2 regions of the Delftia sp. Cs1-4 genome follow, and region 1 is predicted to be linked to the other one. Evidence: predicted binding sites of a transcription regulator. Region 1 holds the regulator's gene; the other holds the start of a gene.
What was found. The regulator FNR, encoded in region 1, switches genes on or off when oxygen is low (the NO sensors DNR and NnrR bind a similar motif). The targets are predictions, from matches to a motif close to TTGATNNNNATCAA.

Region 1 (7,159 bases):
GTGTCGGCCTGGCCTTCGGAGGCCTCGAACAGCGACTCCACCGTGCGCCCCTGCACGGGCATGCCGCCCAGCAGGCGTTCGCAGGCCGGGTTGGTGCGGGCCACATCCATGTAGCCGTCGGCAATGAAGATGCCGTCCAGGCTGGACTCGAAGACGCGCGCGGCCAGCTCCAGGCCCGCCTGGGTCTGGGCCTCGGCCGTGATGTCGCGGAAGGAAAAGATCCGCCCCATGGGCAGGCCCCGGCGCAGCTGGGGCACGGCGCGGCGCTCCAGGATGCGTCCGTCGCGCAGGTCCAGCACGTCGGCCGCCTCCATCAGGGGCTGGGCCGACAGCAGCTTCAACTGGCGCGCATAGGATTCGGCATCGCGCACCTGGCTGGCCAGGTGGTCGAGGATGGCCACGTCGTTGCGGCGCACCAGCAGCGCCTCGGGAATGCCCCAGAGCGTGGCAAAGCGGTGATTGAAGGCGCGGATGCGGCCATCGGGATCGCAGACCAGGATGGCGTCGGCCGCGGACTCCAGCGTGGCGCGCAGCTCGCCCAACAGGCTCTCGAACTCGGCCTCGTGCAAGGCCTGCTCGCGCCGGTCCAGCATGCTGACCAGCAGCACCTCGCCGTCGAGCGCGCGCACGCGCATCTCCACGGGCGCCAGCTGGCCATCGGCGCGGCGCACCTCGGCAATGAACTGGGCTCCGGCCTGCCAGTTGAAGGGATCGCTCCAGAAAGCCTGCTGCTGCGGCGTGGCGGCCAGCACCTGCACGGGCAGGCCCGGGGCCGCATCGGCCTCATAGCCGGTGACGGATTCGCTGGCGGCGTTGGCGCGCAGCACCTTCAGGGTGCGCGCATCGATCAGCCACAGGGCCTCCTGCAGTGCATCCAGCAGGCGGGGCCAGGCGCGGTTGAGCGCTTGCTTGTTCAAGACGCCACCTTCGGTGGATCCAACTCCACCGCCCGTTCAAAGTAATAGCAGACACGCCGGCGCGGCGACAGGTAGTCCAGCGCATCGCGCGGCAGCTGCGCGGGCGCCACTCCCCGGCGTATGCCCAGCTCGGGAAACAGCTCCAGCGCCAGCACGGGCGCCTGCGCGGCCGGCACGCCGGCATCGTGCACCATCACCGAGGGCTTGAGCGGGCGTGATGCATTCACGGACATGACCATGGCATGGCGCCCGTCGGTCAGCTCCACCACCGAGCCCGGGGGGAACACACCCATCATGCGGATGAAGCCATTGAGCACGGGCGCGGCGAACTTGTCGCGCAGCCGACTGAACAGCATGGACAGGGCCTCGTGCGGCGTATGCGGCGTCTGTGCATCGCCGGGATTGCACAGGCGATCGTAGGTGTTGACCAGGGCCAGGATCTGGCCCGTGAGTTCCATGTCTTCGGCCACCAGGCTCAGCGGGAACCCCGTGCCGTCGGCCCATTCATGGTGCTGGGCGATGGCCGTGGTGACCTGGGCCGACAGGCCCATGCGCATGGCAATGGCCACGGATTCGCCCACATGGCGCTCGTAGCGCTCGCGCAGGGCGTCGGGCACGGAAGGCTCCAGGGCCAGGCCGTGCATGCCTTCGACACCGGCCACGGGCTTTCCCGCGTCATGCAGCAGCGCCGCCAGGCCCAGGTCGCGCAGCAGCGATTCCTGCAGGCCCAGGGCCCGGCCCAGCAGCAGGCTGAGCACGGTCACGTTGACGGCATGCACGCTCTGGCTGCTGCCCACGCCATCGGACAGCAGGTGAATGGCCACGTCCTGCGGGCCCGCCAGTTCGGCCAGGCAGCCATCGACCAGGGCCTCGGTGGGCATGCGCGCCTGCTCGGGCGCGCTGGCAATGGTGGTCTCTATGGCCACATAGCCGCGCTCCACCTTCTGAAAGCGCGCATTGCAGTCCTCCAGCCGGCCGCGCCAGTCGGGCACGGACAGCAGCAGCGGTGCTGGCGCAGGTTCGGTGGGTGCAGGCTCGGGGGCCACCACGACGGGCGGCAGCTCCTGCGGCGGCGGGGTGCGCACCTCGGCGGGCCAGGTGTCGCTTTTGTGCGGGACACAGCGCACCACCTCCAGGCCCAGGGATTTCAGGGTCTGGATCTGTGCGCTGGAGGTGATCTTGAAGCTGCTGACCGGAAAGGGATGGTTCAGCCACCCAACATCGAGCTGGACAAACATGCCCGGACGGAGGTCTCGGATATCGATGAGGACGGAATGGTTCACGCGCGGCAACGGCCCCGAGGCTGAAGGAATCGGCAATATGTAAGCCGATGATTCGGGCATTATCTCCAGTTCTGAGGGCCTCGCAGCCAATCCGCGGCCCCAGGTGCCAAGTCTGGCCTCAGCTGTTGCTCAACGGCACCAGAGGCTGGGCTTGTAGATCAGGTCCATCCACAGCGCCCAGACGGCCACGCCCACCAGCATCAGGCCGGCCAGGCGCGTGCCCCATTCGGCGCGCAGGCCGTTCAGGCGCTGCCGGCCCAGCCGCCACAGCCAGGGGCCGGCCACCAGCCACAGCCCGCTGCCCACGCCAAAGGCCGCCATGGCCAGCGCGCCCTGCAACGGCCCGCCGCTGAGCGCGGCGACCAGCACGGCCGAATACAGCAGTCCGCAAGGCATGAGCGCCCAGGCATAGCCTGCCGCCAGCGTGCCGCCCGGCGCCGATACCCAGGGCTGCACGCGCCGCCAGGCGGCGCGGCCGGCAGACTCCAGCCAGGCGGGCTGGCGGGCCTGCACCATCATGGCCAGGCCCCAGGCCATCACGGCGACATGGGTCAGTGTCCAGAACGGCTGCAGCGCCGTGGTCTGGCTGGTGAGCCAGGACAGGCTTTCCATGGCCAGGGCCGAGGCAGCGCCCAGGCTGGCATAACCGGCCAGACGGCCGCCGTGGAACAGCGCCGTGCGCAGCCACAGCCGGCTTTGCAATCCATGCACGGCCACCACCTGCGAGCCGCCGCCCTGCCCCGCCCCGCCCGTGACCACGCCGCAGGGCGCAGCGCACATGGCAAGGCAATGGGGCCCGCCGACGAGCCCCATGATCAAAGCGGTCCAGAGGAGCGACAACAGCATGGGGCCTAGATGATCCTCGAAAACCGCGCCCGGTTCTTGTCCGCCTGCAGATATCGGTCAAACAGCATGGCCACGCCGCGCACGAAGTACCAGCCCATGGGCGTGACCTGGAAGCCCTCGTCGCTGATCTGCACCAGGCCCTTGGCCTGCAGGTCCTCCAGGGCCGCCATCTCGGGCGCGAAGTACTCGCGAAAGCCCAGCAGCCATGCCTGCTCCATGGGCTCGAACAGCACGGCGCCCTGGCACATGATGGCCATGATGACGGCGCGGCGCACCAGGTCGTCGCGCGACAGCGCCAGGCCCCGCACCACGGGCAGGTGGCTGGCGTCGATGGCGTCGTAGTACTCCTCCAGCGTCTTGGCGTTCTGGCTGTAGCTGGCACCCACCTTGCCGATGGCCGACACGCCCAGCGCAATCAGGTCGCAGTCGGGCTGGGTGCTGTAGCCCTGGAAGTTGCGGTGCAGCCGGCCCTGGCGCTTGGCCACGGCCAGCGAGTCCTCCGGCAGGGCGAAGTGGTCCATGCCCACATAGACATAACCACCGTCCATGAACGCGGCGATGGAACGCGACAGCATGGCCAGCTTGTCGGCCCCCTGGGGCAGATCCTCGGCCGCAATGCGCCGCTGCGGCTTGAAGCGCTCGGGCAGGTGGGCATAGGCATAGAGCGCGATGCGGTCGGGCCGCAGCGCGTTGACCTGGGCCAGCGTGCGCTCGAAGGATTCGGGCGTCTGCTTGGGCAGGCCGTAGATCAGGTCCACGTTGATGGAGGCAAAGCCCAGCTGCCGCGCGGCCGCCACCAGCTCGAACACCTGCTCGGCCGGCTGCACGCGGTGCACCGCGATCTGCACCTGCTCGTCGAAGTCCTGCACGCCGAAGCTCAGGCGGTTGAAGCCCAGCTCCTTGAGCACGGCCAGGCGCTCGACGCTGACGGTGCGCGGATCGACCTCGATGGAGTACTCGCCACCCGGCTCCAGCTTGAAATGCTCGCGCAACAGGCCCATCAGCGTGCGCAGCTCGTCGTCGGAGAAGAAGGTGGGCGTGCCGCCGCCCAGGTGCAGCTGGCTGACGGCCTGGCCCTTGCCGCAATGGGCCGTATGCAAGGCCATCTCGCGCGCCAGGTAGTCCAGGTAGACGGCAGCGCGATCATGGTGACGCGTCACGATCTTGTTGCAGGCGCAGTAGTAGCAAAGCGACTCGCAAAAGGGCACGTGCACATACAGCGACAAAGGCATGGCACGCGCTGCGGTACTCGATTTGCGTTGTTGCAGCGCCAGGATATAGTCCTCTGCACCAAAGGCCTCGACAAAGCGGTCGGCGGTAGGGAACGAGGTGTATCGGGGCCCCGGTACGTCAAAGCGACGCAGCAGCTCTGGGGTGACAGCGGTCATGGGTTTTTTCCTCTAATACCTCGACTGTGCCGCAGCACATCGGTCATGTCCTTGACTCATATCAAGAGTTGTTTGAGGGACTGCTGCGACAATTTGATCCAACTCATCGCAATCCACGAGGTCACCGCCGGCACGCTGTGTGCCGCTGATGTTTATCACTCCATGAACCTTCAGACCATCAAAGCCTCCTGCTCCAACTGCAACCTGCGCGAACTGTGCATGCCCATGGGCCTGGATGCCGAGCAGATGCAGCGCATCGACGACATCGTGGCCACGCGCCGCAAGGTCAAGCGCGGAGGCCTGCTGTTTCGCAACGGCGAGACATTCACCTCGCTGTACGCCATCCGCACCGGCTTCTTCAAGACCTGCGTGGCCACCGAGGACGGACGCGACCAGGTCACAGGCTTTCAGATGGCCGGCGAGATCATCGGCCTGGACGGCATCGTCAACGACCACCACACCTGCGATGCCGTCGCGCTGGAAGACGCCGAAGTCTGCGTCATGCCCTTCGACAAGCTGGAAGACCTGTCGCGCGAGGTCACGGCCCTGCAAAACCATGTGCACAAGGTCATGAGCCGCGAGATCGTGCGCGAGCACGGCGTGATGCTGCTGCTGGGCAGCATGCGCGCAGAAGAGCGCCTGGCCGCCTTCGTGCTCAACCTGGTGCAGCGCCTGCATGCGCGGGGCTTTTCCAAGTCCGAACTGGTGCTGCGCATGACGCGCGAGGAAATCGGCAGCTACCTGGGCCTGAAGCTGGAGACGGTGAGCCGCACCTTCTCCAAGTTCGCGGACGACAACATCATTGAGGTGCGCCAGCGCCATCTGCGCATCCTGGACACGGAGGCGCTCAAGCGCATCGTCAACAGCCAGCAGTGCCAGTGAGGCTGCAAGGGCGGCAAGCATTCATCCGCCAATGAACAAGGCCCGCGACAGCGGGCCTTGTTCATTGCGGCGGGCTCTCGCTCAGTCCCGCCCCAGCCCCTGCATGGCCAGATCCGGGTCGGGCTCGGAGACCACGCCGTCATTGAGATCGCGGGCCGAGCGACCCAGCATGGTGGTCATCAGGCTGGAGAGCATGGTCACGCCCCAGAAGGCGAAGAAGGCCAGCGTGTAGATGCCCTGGCGCGACCAGCCCAGGTCGCCGAGCCAATGCAGCTCCAGCGGGTCCACAAAGGCAAAAACCAGCATCTCCATCACGGCGGCTGCCAGAAAGGCAGGCCAGGCAATCCACATCCAGCGTTGGGCCAACATCAGCGATCTCCTTGTGCTGTCGAGGGGTCGCCTTCATTGTGCGCCGCGCCAACGCATGGCGCCAAGCCCCGCAGCGCCCTGCACGCCTGTAGGAAACCCTCACCCGTCGCGCATGCCGGAGATGCGATCCGCCATGCAAAAAGGCCGCGACTGCGGCCTCTTGCAGGGGTGCACGGCGATCAGCGGTCCGTGGGGTGATCGTGCGCGGGCGTGGCCGCATGGTTGCGGCCGGTGACGGCGGGCGCCATGCTCTTGGGCACTTCGCGCACGCCATCGGCACGCTCGTTGATCGTGATGCCGTTGCGGTAGTAGTCGGGGTCGATCACGGGATCGGCGCCATTGATGGCGATGATGGCCGTGATCACGGCAGCGACCACCACGGCCGCCGGGCCGGCCACCACCAGCCAGACATGGCCGAACTTCCACCAGGGCTTGCCGGCGTCGGGGTGCGAGGGAGCCTGCGCGGGCGCGGACACTGCGGGACTGGAAGACATGGGAAACCTCTTTCTTTCAGGCGGCAGGCGCGGACCGTGCCGCGCCTGCCAGGAACATCACCGGGGCACCAGGAAGACGGCCTTTTCGGACGCGCGTCCCGCGCCTGAATGCACGGCATCGATATCGAAGAATACGGTGTGCGAGCCCGGCTCGGCCGAACCGTAGGGAATCTGCAGGCGCGCCGCAATGCCGCGCGTCTCGGCCGGGCCGACCTCGACTTCCTGCTCGGACGCCAGCTCCAGCCCATCGAGGCCGTGGGCGCTGATGCGGTAGCGCTGGGCCTGCTCGGTGGCATTCATGATCTGCAGGCGGTAGACATTCTCCAGCTTGCCGCCCGCCACGATGCGCGACAGCGAGGCGCGGTCGCGGATCACGTCCACCTTGACCGACTGGCGCAGCGCCAGGCTCACGATCATGGCCACGCTCAAGCCGATCAGCACGGCCGAGTAGATCAGCACGCGCGGACGGAAGATGCGGCGCAGCACCTGGGCACGCCGCCACAGGCCGGCCATGGCGTTCTGCGTGGTCAGGCGGATCAGGCCGCGCGGGTACTCCATCTTGTCCATGATGGAATTGCAGGCGTCTATGCACAGGCCGCAGCCAATGCATTCGTATTGCAGACCGTTGCGGATGTCGATGCCCACGGGGCAGACCTGCACGCACATCTTGCAGTCGATGCAGTCGCCCAGGCCCTGGGCCTTGTAGTCCACCTTCTTGGTGCGCGGTGCACGCGGCTCGCCCCGGCCCGTGTCGTAGCTGACGATCATGGTGTCCCGGTCGAACATGGCGCTCTGAAAGCGCGCATAGGGGCACATGTACTTGCAGACCTGCTCGCGCATGTAGCCCGCGTTGCCATAGGTGGCAAAGCCGTAGAACAGCACCCAGAACATCTGCCAGCTGCCCTGCAGCGCCAGCAGCTCGCCGCCCAGCTCGCGGATGGGCACGAAGTAGCCCACGAAGGTGAAGCCGGTCCACAGCG
Region 2 (7,159 bases), 1.6 Mb from region 1:
GATCACCGAGATCGAGGCCGGCGCCTGGCTGATCTCCTGCTCGAAGCCGCTGGCCGTCACGACCAGGGTTTCCAGCGTGGCCCCGCCTGCTGCCTGGGCCAGCGCGCTGCCCGAGGCCAGCAGGCCCAGGCAGGCGCCCAGCGCGGTGCGGCGCAGGGGAACGACGGTGGAGGGAAACGAAGCACGCAGGGAGGTGCAAAGGGCGGACAGGGCAAAGCCACGGCCCGCCGCGGGGGCTGTGCAGTTGTGCATGGGAAAGCTCGCAAGAAGAATCACGGACGGTCGAACGACCGGGGTGCGCATCCGCTCTGTTGTTTTTGATGAGTGCGAATCGTTCTTATTTTATTTTCCCGTCGACAACGGCCTGGCCGACGGCAGCGCAGCTGCTGTTTTTCTTTACAAGCGGGCCGATCTGTGAGCAACTCATTCAGGATGCTGAATGTTGCCTTGTTCATCAATGACATGCAGGGCCGCCAGCGCCCGGGCGCGTGCAGCGCCCGGCCCGATTCAGGGCGTTCCGGCGAACACGGCAGCTTTGTAAAGTTGGCCCGATGTGGCCCGCAGGCAACATCCTGATACGAAGATCAGGACCACATCCGCCCCGCATTGGAGACCAGGAACAGCACCAGCCCCACGGCACCGCCGACCACGGTGCCGTTGATGCGGATGTACTGCAGATCCTTGCCGATGTGCAGCTCGATCAGCTCGGACAGCTCGCGCGCATCCCAGCGCCGCACGGTATCGGCGATGTGCTGGGCCAGGAACTGCGAGACATCGGGCGCCAGCGCCTGGGCCCAGCGCTTGAGGCGCTCGTTCATGGAGCTGCGCAGCGCCTCGTCGTGCGCCAGCGACTGGCCCAGCCAGCGGCCCATGGCAGCGGTCTTGCGCGCCACCTGCGAATGCTCGTTGGCCAGGTCCGCCTGCAGCTTGGCGCGCAGGCCCAGCCACAGCGCTCGCAGGTAGCCGGCCAGCTTTTCGTCGTGCAGCAGGTAGTGGCGCAGCCGCTCGGCGCGCTCTGACATGGCGGGGTCGGACTGCAGCCGCGTGACCAGCCGGTCCACGGAGGCGTCGAAGGCCTTGCGCATGTGGTGCTCGGGGTTGCTGGCAATGTCCTGCAGCAGGCTGTCGAGTGCGCCCGCAATGGCGCTGGCGCCCTTGTCGCTGAGCCAGTCCGTGGGCAGCATCTTTTCCTTGAGCGGATGCTCGCGCTTGAGCCACAGCACGATGGTCTGGGCGATCAGCACATGGGTCTCGGCCTCGCGCAGCACGCCGCTGACGCGGGCCAGCACATCGTCCAGCACGGCCTGGTGGCGGCCGTCCTTGGTCAGGCCCGACAACAGATCCGCCGCCGCGCGGGGCAGGTCCACCTGGGCCAGCAAGGCCTTGAACGCCTGTGTCAGAAAGCGCTCCACCTGCCGGTCCTGCACCATCTCCAGCGCCGCCAGCGCCAGCCGCGCCACCTGCCGCCCCAGCAGGGTGCTGTTGGCCGGCGTGGTCAGCCAGCCGGCCAGCACGCGGGCGGGATCATGGCGCTCGATCAGCGCCACCAGCGAAGGGCCGTCCAGGAACTTGTCGCGCACGAAGTTCGCCAGGTTCTCGCCGATGCGGTCCTTGTTGCGCGGGATGATGGCCGTATGGCGCCCGACCAGGGGCAGGGGAATGCGCCGGAACAGCGCCGACACCGCAAACCAGTCGGCCAGCGCGCCGACCAGCGAGGCCTCGGTCACGGCCTTGATGCAGGCCAGCCACAGCGGCACCTGCTGCCAGTGCCCCGCCGCCACGGACGAGGCCACGAAGCCCAGCGCCACGAACAGCAGCAGCGCCAGCGGCAGGCGCTTGGCCGACTTCAGTGTTTGACGTTGCTCTGGCGACAGCATGGAGCGCAGCATACGACGCCCGTCCGCCATCCGCATGACGATGCCTGCCGCCAAAGCCTGTCAGCCAGCGCCTGCCTGCGAATTGCGCGGACAATACCGGCTTTCTTCAGAACCCTCTTGCGAGAACAAGACCATGACCGACGCCAACGCACCCGCCGATCGCCCCGCACTGCCCGACCACCTGTCCATCGACCCGCGCAGCCCGCACCATGTGGCCGCCGTGTTCGAGCACGACATCGGCATCCGCTTCAACGGCAACGAGCGCTTCGATGTGGAGGAATACTGCGTGAGCGAGGGATGGATCAAGGTGCCGGCCGGCAAGACGGTGGACCGCAAGGGAAAGCCCCTGCTGATCAAGCTCAAGGGCGCCGTGGAAGCTTTCTACCGCTGATTTCCGGCCGGTCGCAAGGCCGGCCGCAACCTCTTCAGGAATCAGCGGGCTTCAGCCCGCATCGGCCCGCGGCGCCGGCGGATTCCTGAACTTCTCCCGCAGCTCGGCGCAGTGGTCCTTGGCGGGCAGGGCATCCGTCTTCTGCAGCCAATCCACATCCGAGGCCTGCGCCACCGATGTCTCCCCCGCCTGCGCCACGGCCACCTTGGCGCCTGCGGCCTCGGGCAGCCAGGTGGGAATGCCCACGCCGCGCAGCACGTGGCCGCGCCCGGCCACCAGCAGCACGGTCTTGCCGGGCTTGACTGCGGCCCTGGCCACCTCGGCCATGCTGGCATCGCGGGCCAGCTGGATGCGGGCCATGGGCGCCAGCTGGGTGTCGGGCAGCAGGCCGCAGTGGCCTTCGCGGATGGCGTCGAGCTGGCGCTGCCAGCCCTCGGGCGGCAGGTGGGTGTCCAGGTTCTCGTTGCGCATGGCCTGCTTCATGTCGGCGCGCGGCAGGTTGCCCCCGAGCACGGGCGCGCCCGCGCGCACGGCGGCCATGACCACGCCGCGGTAGCGCGGCCAGGGCCAGGCCGCGTCCTGCCATTGCAGGGCCTGCTGCACCGCGTCCTCGGAGGCATCGCGTGCCAGGCTGGCCGTGGAGCCCGTGCGCGGCGCCATCTCGATCACCAGCGCGGCCAGGCGCTCCTGTTTTGCCAACTGCTCCACCGTGGCCTGCTGCCAGGCCTGGTGGGCGACCGCATCGTGCTGCTCGCCCAGCAGCACGATGGGCGCGTCTGACCAGCGCTGCAGCTGCTGCGTCCAGTCCCGCGCCGGGGCGGAGGAGCTGGCGCAGCCGGCAAGGGCTGCCGCCAGCAATGCGGCCGCAGCCAGGCCGGCAAGGCGCGGGGTGCGGATGAAGGGGCGGGGGATGGAGCGGGCTTGCATGGCCCCATGCTAAACACTGGCCTCGCCCGGGGACGCCATAGGCCCTGTGGGCATTGGGGGCAGTTGAAAGGATCCTAGGAATCGGGGCGGGGGCACGGCGCAAACGGGTGGCGCTTGATTCAGGTCAAGACGCGCAAATGCGCCGTGACTACAGTGCAACCATGCATGGCAAGCCCTCGCTTTCGACCAAGCTGCTGCTCATGGGCGCAGCCTGCCTGCTCGCGGCTGTGGCATCGATCGGTTTCACGCTGTGGGTGGCCTGGCAGCTGGAAGGCGGTGCGGCGGCGGTGAACGAGGCCGGGCGGCTGCGCATGAGCATGGTGCGCATGGCCATGGCGCGCCAGAACGAGGCGCCAGCGCAGTGGCAGGAGCGCGCACGGCAGTTCGACGCCAGCCTGGACCTGCTGCGCAGCGGCGACATGTCGCGGCCGCTGTTCGTGCCCTGGAGCGATGCGGTCAGCGCGCGCTACGAGCGCATACGCGGCGACTGGAGTGCGCTGCGCACGCAGTGGCAGGCCGAGGACCATGTCGATGCGCAGGCCATCATGGGCAGCGCCGACGCCTTCGTGCGCGAGGTGGACGGATTCGTCGAAGCCATCGAGGACCGGCTCTCGCGCTGGACGGCCATCCTGCACCTGTTTCAGATGTGTCTGATGGCGCTGGCCATCATCGCGGCCGTGAGTTTCATGGCCACCAGCTACTGGCTGGTGCTGCATCCCGTGGGCCAGCTGCGCTCGGCGCTGGAGCGCATGCGCCGCGGACACCTGGACACGCGCATGAGCGTGGAGGTGGACGACGAGTTCGGCCAGCTGGCGGCCGGCTTCAACCTGATGGCCCAGTCGCTGCAAAGCTCTCACGCCGAGCTGGAGGACAAGGTGCGCGAGAAGACCGCCAGCCTCAACGTGCAGCACCAGCAGCTGCAGGCGCTGTACGCGGTCAGCGTGCAGGCGTCGGAGGCCGCCAGCCTGCAGTCCCTGGCCGAAGGCTTTGTGCGCCAGGTCCGCCTGGCGGCCCAGGCCGATGCGGCCACGGTGCGCTGGTCCGACGAGGCCAACGAGCGCTACGTGCTGCTGGCCGGCGACGGCCTCCCCCAGTCCATGTCGGTGCAGGAGCACTGCCTGCACACGGGCGCCTGCCTGTGCGGCCAGCCGCGCGAGCAGGCGCGGCTGCGCGTGATCCCCATCACGCCGGCCAGCGACCTGCAGCTGCCCCACTGCCGCGAGGCCGGCTTCCAGACCGTGGTCAGCATCCCCGTGCAACTGCAGCAGCGCCTGCTGGGCGAGGTCAACCTGTTCTTTCGCTCCACCGTGGTGCTCACGGACGACATGCGCGACCTGCTGTCCGCCATGGCGCGCCACCTGGCCAGCGCCATGGAAAGCCTGCGCGCCACGGCGCTGGAGCGTGAGGCCGCCGTGGCCGAGGAGCGCGGCCTGATCGCGCGCGAGCTGCATGACTCCATTGCCCAGTCGCTGGCCTTTCTCAAGATACAGACCCAGCTGCTGCGCGACGCCGTGGCCAAGGGCCGCGACGAGGCGCGCGACCGCAGCCTGGGCGAGCTGGAAGTGGGCGTGCGCGAATGCTATGCCGACGTGCGCGAGCTGCTGGTGCATTTCCGCACGCGCACCAGCGCCGAGGACATCGAGGCCGCGCTGCGCGCCACGCTGTCCAAGTTCGAGCACCAGACGGGCATTGCCACCTCGCTGAGCATGTCGGGCCAGGGCCTGCCGCTGGCGCCCGACGTGCAGATCCAGGTGCTGCACATGGTGCAGGAGGCGCTGTCCAACGTGCGCAAGCACGCGGGTGCCAGGCATGTGGAGCTGCGCGTGGGGCGCCACCCCTGGCGCTTCGAAGTCTGCGACGACGGCTGCGGCTTCGTCCCCGCCGACGTTGCGCCGGACTCGCTGCATGTGGGCCTGGGCATCATGCGCGAGCGCGCCCTGCTGGCGCAGGCGCTGGTCCATGTCCACTCCCGCCCCGGCGAGGGCACGCGCGTGCTCATCGAGCTGCCGCCGTCGGCCTCGGCCGGCGCGCCAGCGCAGGCCCTCCCCTCGAACGCGTGACACGCTCCCGCAAGAAAAAGACCGCCCCATGTCCTTCTCCAGCCCCATCTCCGTCTTCGTCATCGACGACCACACGCTGTTCCGCCGCGGCCTGATCGCCCTCATCGCCCAGGATGCGGGCCTGCGCGTGGTCGGCGAGGCCGGCGACGCGGGCGAGGCCCTGCGCCTGGTGCCCGCGCTGGCGCCCCAGGTCATCCTGCTGGACAACCACCTGCCCGGCGTGCTGGGCGTCGATGCCATCGCGGGCCTGCGGGCCGCATCGCCCGGCAGCCGCGTCGTCATGCTCACCGTGAGCGAGGACGGCCAGGACCTGGCGGCCGCGCTGCGCAACGGTGCCCAGGGCTATCTGCTCAAGACCATCGACGGCGACCTGCTGTCCGAGGCCCTGCGCCGCGCCGCGCGCGGCGAGCCCGTGGTCAGCCCCGAGATGATGGGCAAGCTGGTGGCCGCCTTCCAGTCCCAGGGCGCGCCCGAGCCCCAGGCGCCCGAGCCGGACGAGGCCCCGGCCTCGCCGCTGTCCCCGCGCGAGGAAGAGGTGCTGGTCCAGATCGCCCGGGGCGCCAGCAACAAGGAAATCGCCCGCACGCTGGACATTGCCGAGACCACGGTCAAGATCCATGTGCAACACATCCTGCGCAAGCTCGGCCTGAGCTCGCGCGTGCAGGCGGCGGTGTATGCGTCGGAGCGGCAGCGGGATTAGCGGCCTACGCTGTGGCTGAAGCCCAACCATCCCCCGCACACCGCAGCGCCCACACCCACGCCAGCGCGGCCGCCACGGTCAGCCCGGTGAGCATGGCTGCCGCGCCCATGGCGTCCAGCGCCACGCCGGCCGCCAGCGGCACCAGCATGCGGCTGGCGGCGAACAGGCTGGCCTGCAGGCCGTAGTCGAAGGCCTGCCAGCGCGGGCGGGCGAATTGCATCATCAGTCCGAAGACGCAGGCCGAGGAGGCGCCCATGGCCGCTGCCACGCAGGCCACGGCCGCGACCAGGCCCGGGGGCGGGGCGCCGGCTGCGATGACGGCCGCCAGCAGTGCCAGCGCCGCCACGTTGCAGCCCGCATACAGGGGCAGGGCGCGCCGGGTGCCCAGGCGGCGCGTGAGCAGGGGCGAGGCCGCGCCCGCCAGCGCAGCCACCACGCCGCCGCCCATGCCGGCCAGCAGGGCGGCCTGGGCGGGCGCGAAGCCGTGGTCCAGCATCAGCGGCTTGAGGTAGAACCAGGCCGCGCCGATGAAGGGGAAGTAGCTGACCAGCACCAGGGTCCAGCGCCAGGCGCCGGGCTGGGCGCCATAGCCGCGGACCATGGCGGCCAGTCCAGCTTTGGGCGCAGGCAGCAGCACAGGCGAGGGCGCATCCCCGGGCTCATGGCGCACCACCCAGGCCAGCAGCAGGGCGCCCAGCGCCAGCGCGCCGGCCAGGCAGAGGAAGGGCGCGCGCCAGCCCCATTTCGCCTGCATGAGCAGCATCATCCCGCCGCCCACGATGGCGCCCAGCGACAGCGCCGCTGCGCGCACGCCCCCGGCGCGCATGCGCTCGGACGCGGGCAGCAGGCGGATGGCCAGGGCGCTGACGGGAATGTCGGCCCAGGTGGCGGCCAGCGCGGCCGCGAAGGCCAGGCCGAACAGCCACAGGCGCTCGGCCAGCAACTGCTGCCAGCCCAGGGCCAGCAGCACGGCCGCATAAGCCAGGCACAGGGCCAGCGCCCAGGCGCGGTAGCGCGGCTGGCCGTTCGCGCTGCGCGCTTCCACGGGCGCGGCCAGCGCGAACTTGATGAGCGCGGGCAGCCCCGCCAGCTGGAACAGGCCGATGGCCGTGCCCGACCAGCCATGCTGGCGCATGACCAGGGGCAGGCCCAGCCAGAGGTAGACGCTGGGGGCGGTGAGCGCCAGGTGCAGCCAGCCAAAAAG

Region 2: the regulator FNR is predicted to act here: its motif matches at 3,310-3,323, upstream of DELCS14_RS26760 (type IV pili methyl-accepting chemotaxis transducer N-terminal domain-containing protein).

Annotation. Positions count from the first base shown of each region.
Region 1 covers NC_015563.1:4,481,843-4,489,001, forward strand. Annotated here, with positions in the region: gene DELCS14_RS19595 (bifunctional diguanylate cyclase/phosphodiesterase) at 1-917, opposite strand, end outside; gene DELCS14_RS19600 (HD-GYP domain-containing protein) at 914-2,260, opposite strand; gene DELCS14_RS19605 (sulfite exporter TauE/SafE family protein) at 2,330-3,046, opposite strand; gene hemN (oxygen-independent coproporphyrinogen III oxidase) at 3,052-4,434, opposite strand; gene fnr (fumarate/nitrate reduction transcriptional regulator Fnr) at 4,597-5,316, shown strand; gene DELCS14_RS19620 (hypothetical protein) at 5,398-5,685, opposite strand; gene DELCS14_RS19625 (FixH family protein) at 5,865-6,179, opposite strand; gene ccoG (cytochrome c oxidase accessory protein CcoG) at 6,237-7,159, opposite strand, start outside.
Region 2 covers NC_015563.1:6,099,293-6,106,451, reverse strand. Annotated here, with positions in the region: gene DELCS14_RS26780 (ligand-gated channel protein) at 1-252, opposite strand, end outside; gene DELCS14_RS30915 (hypothetical protein) at 251-418, shown strand; gene DELCS14_RS26775 (DUF445 domain-containing protein) at 585-1,889, opposite strand; gene DELCS14_RS26770 (DUF3297 family protein) at 2,011-2,268, shown strand; gene DELCS14_RS26765 (ChaN family lipoprotein) at 2,320-3,195, opposite strand; gene DELCS14_RS26760 (type IV pili methyl-accepting chemotaxis transducer N-terminal domain-containing protein) at 3,357-5,255, shown strand; gene DELCS14_RS26755 (response regulator) at 5,284-5,955, shown strand; gene DELCS14_RS26750 (MFS transporter) at 5,960-7,159, opposite strand, start outside.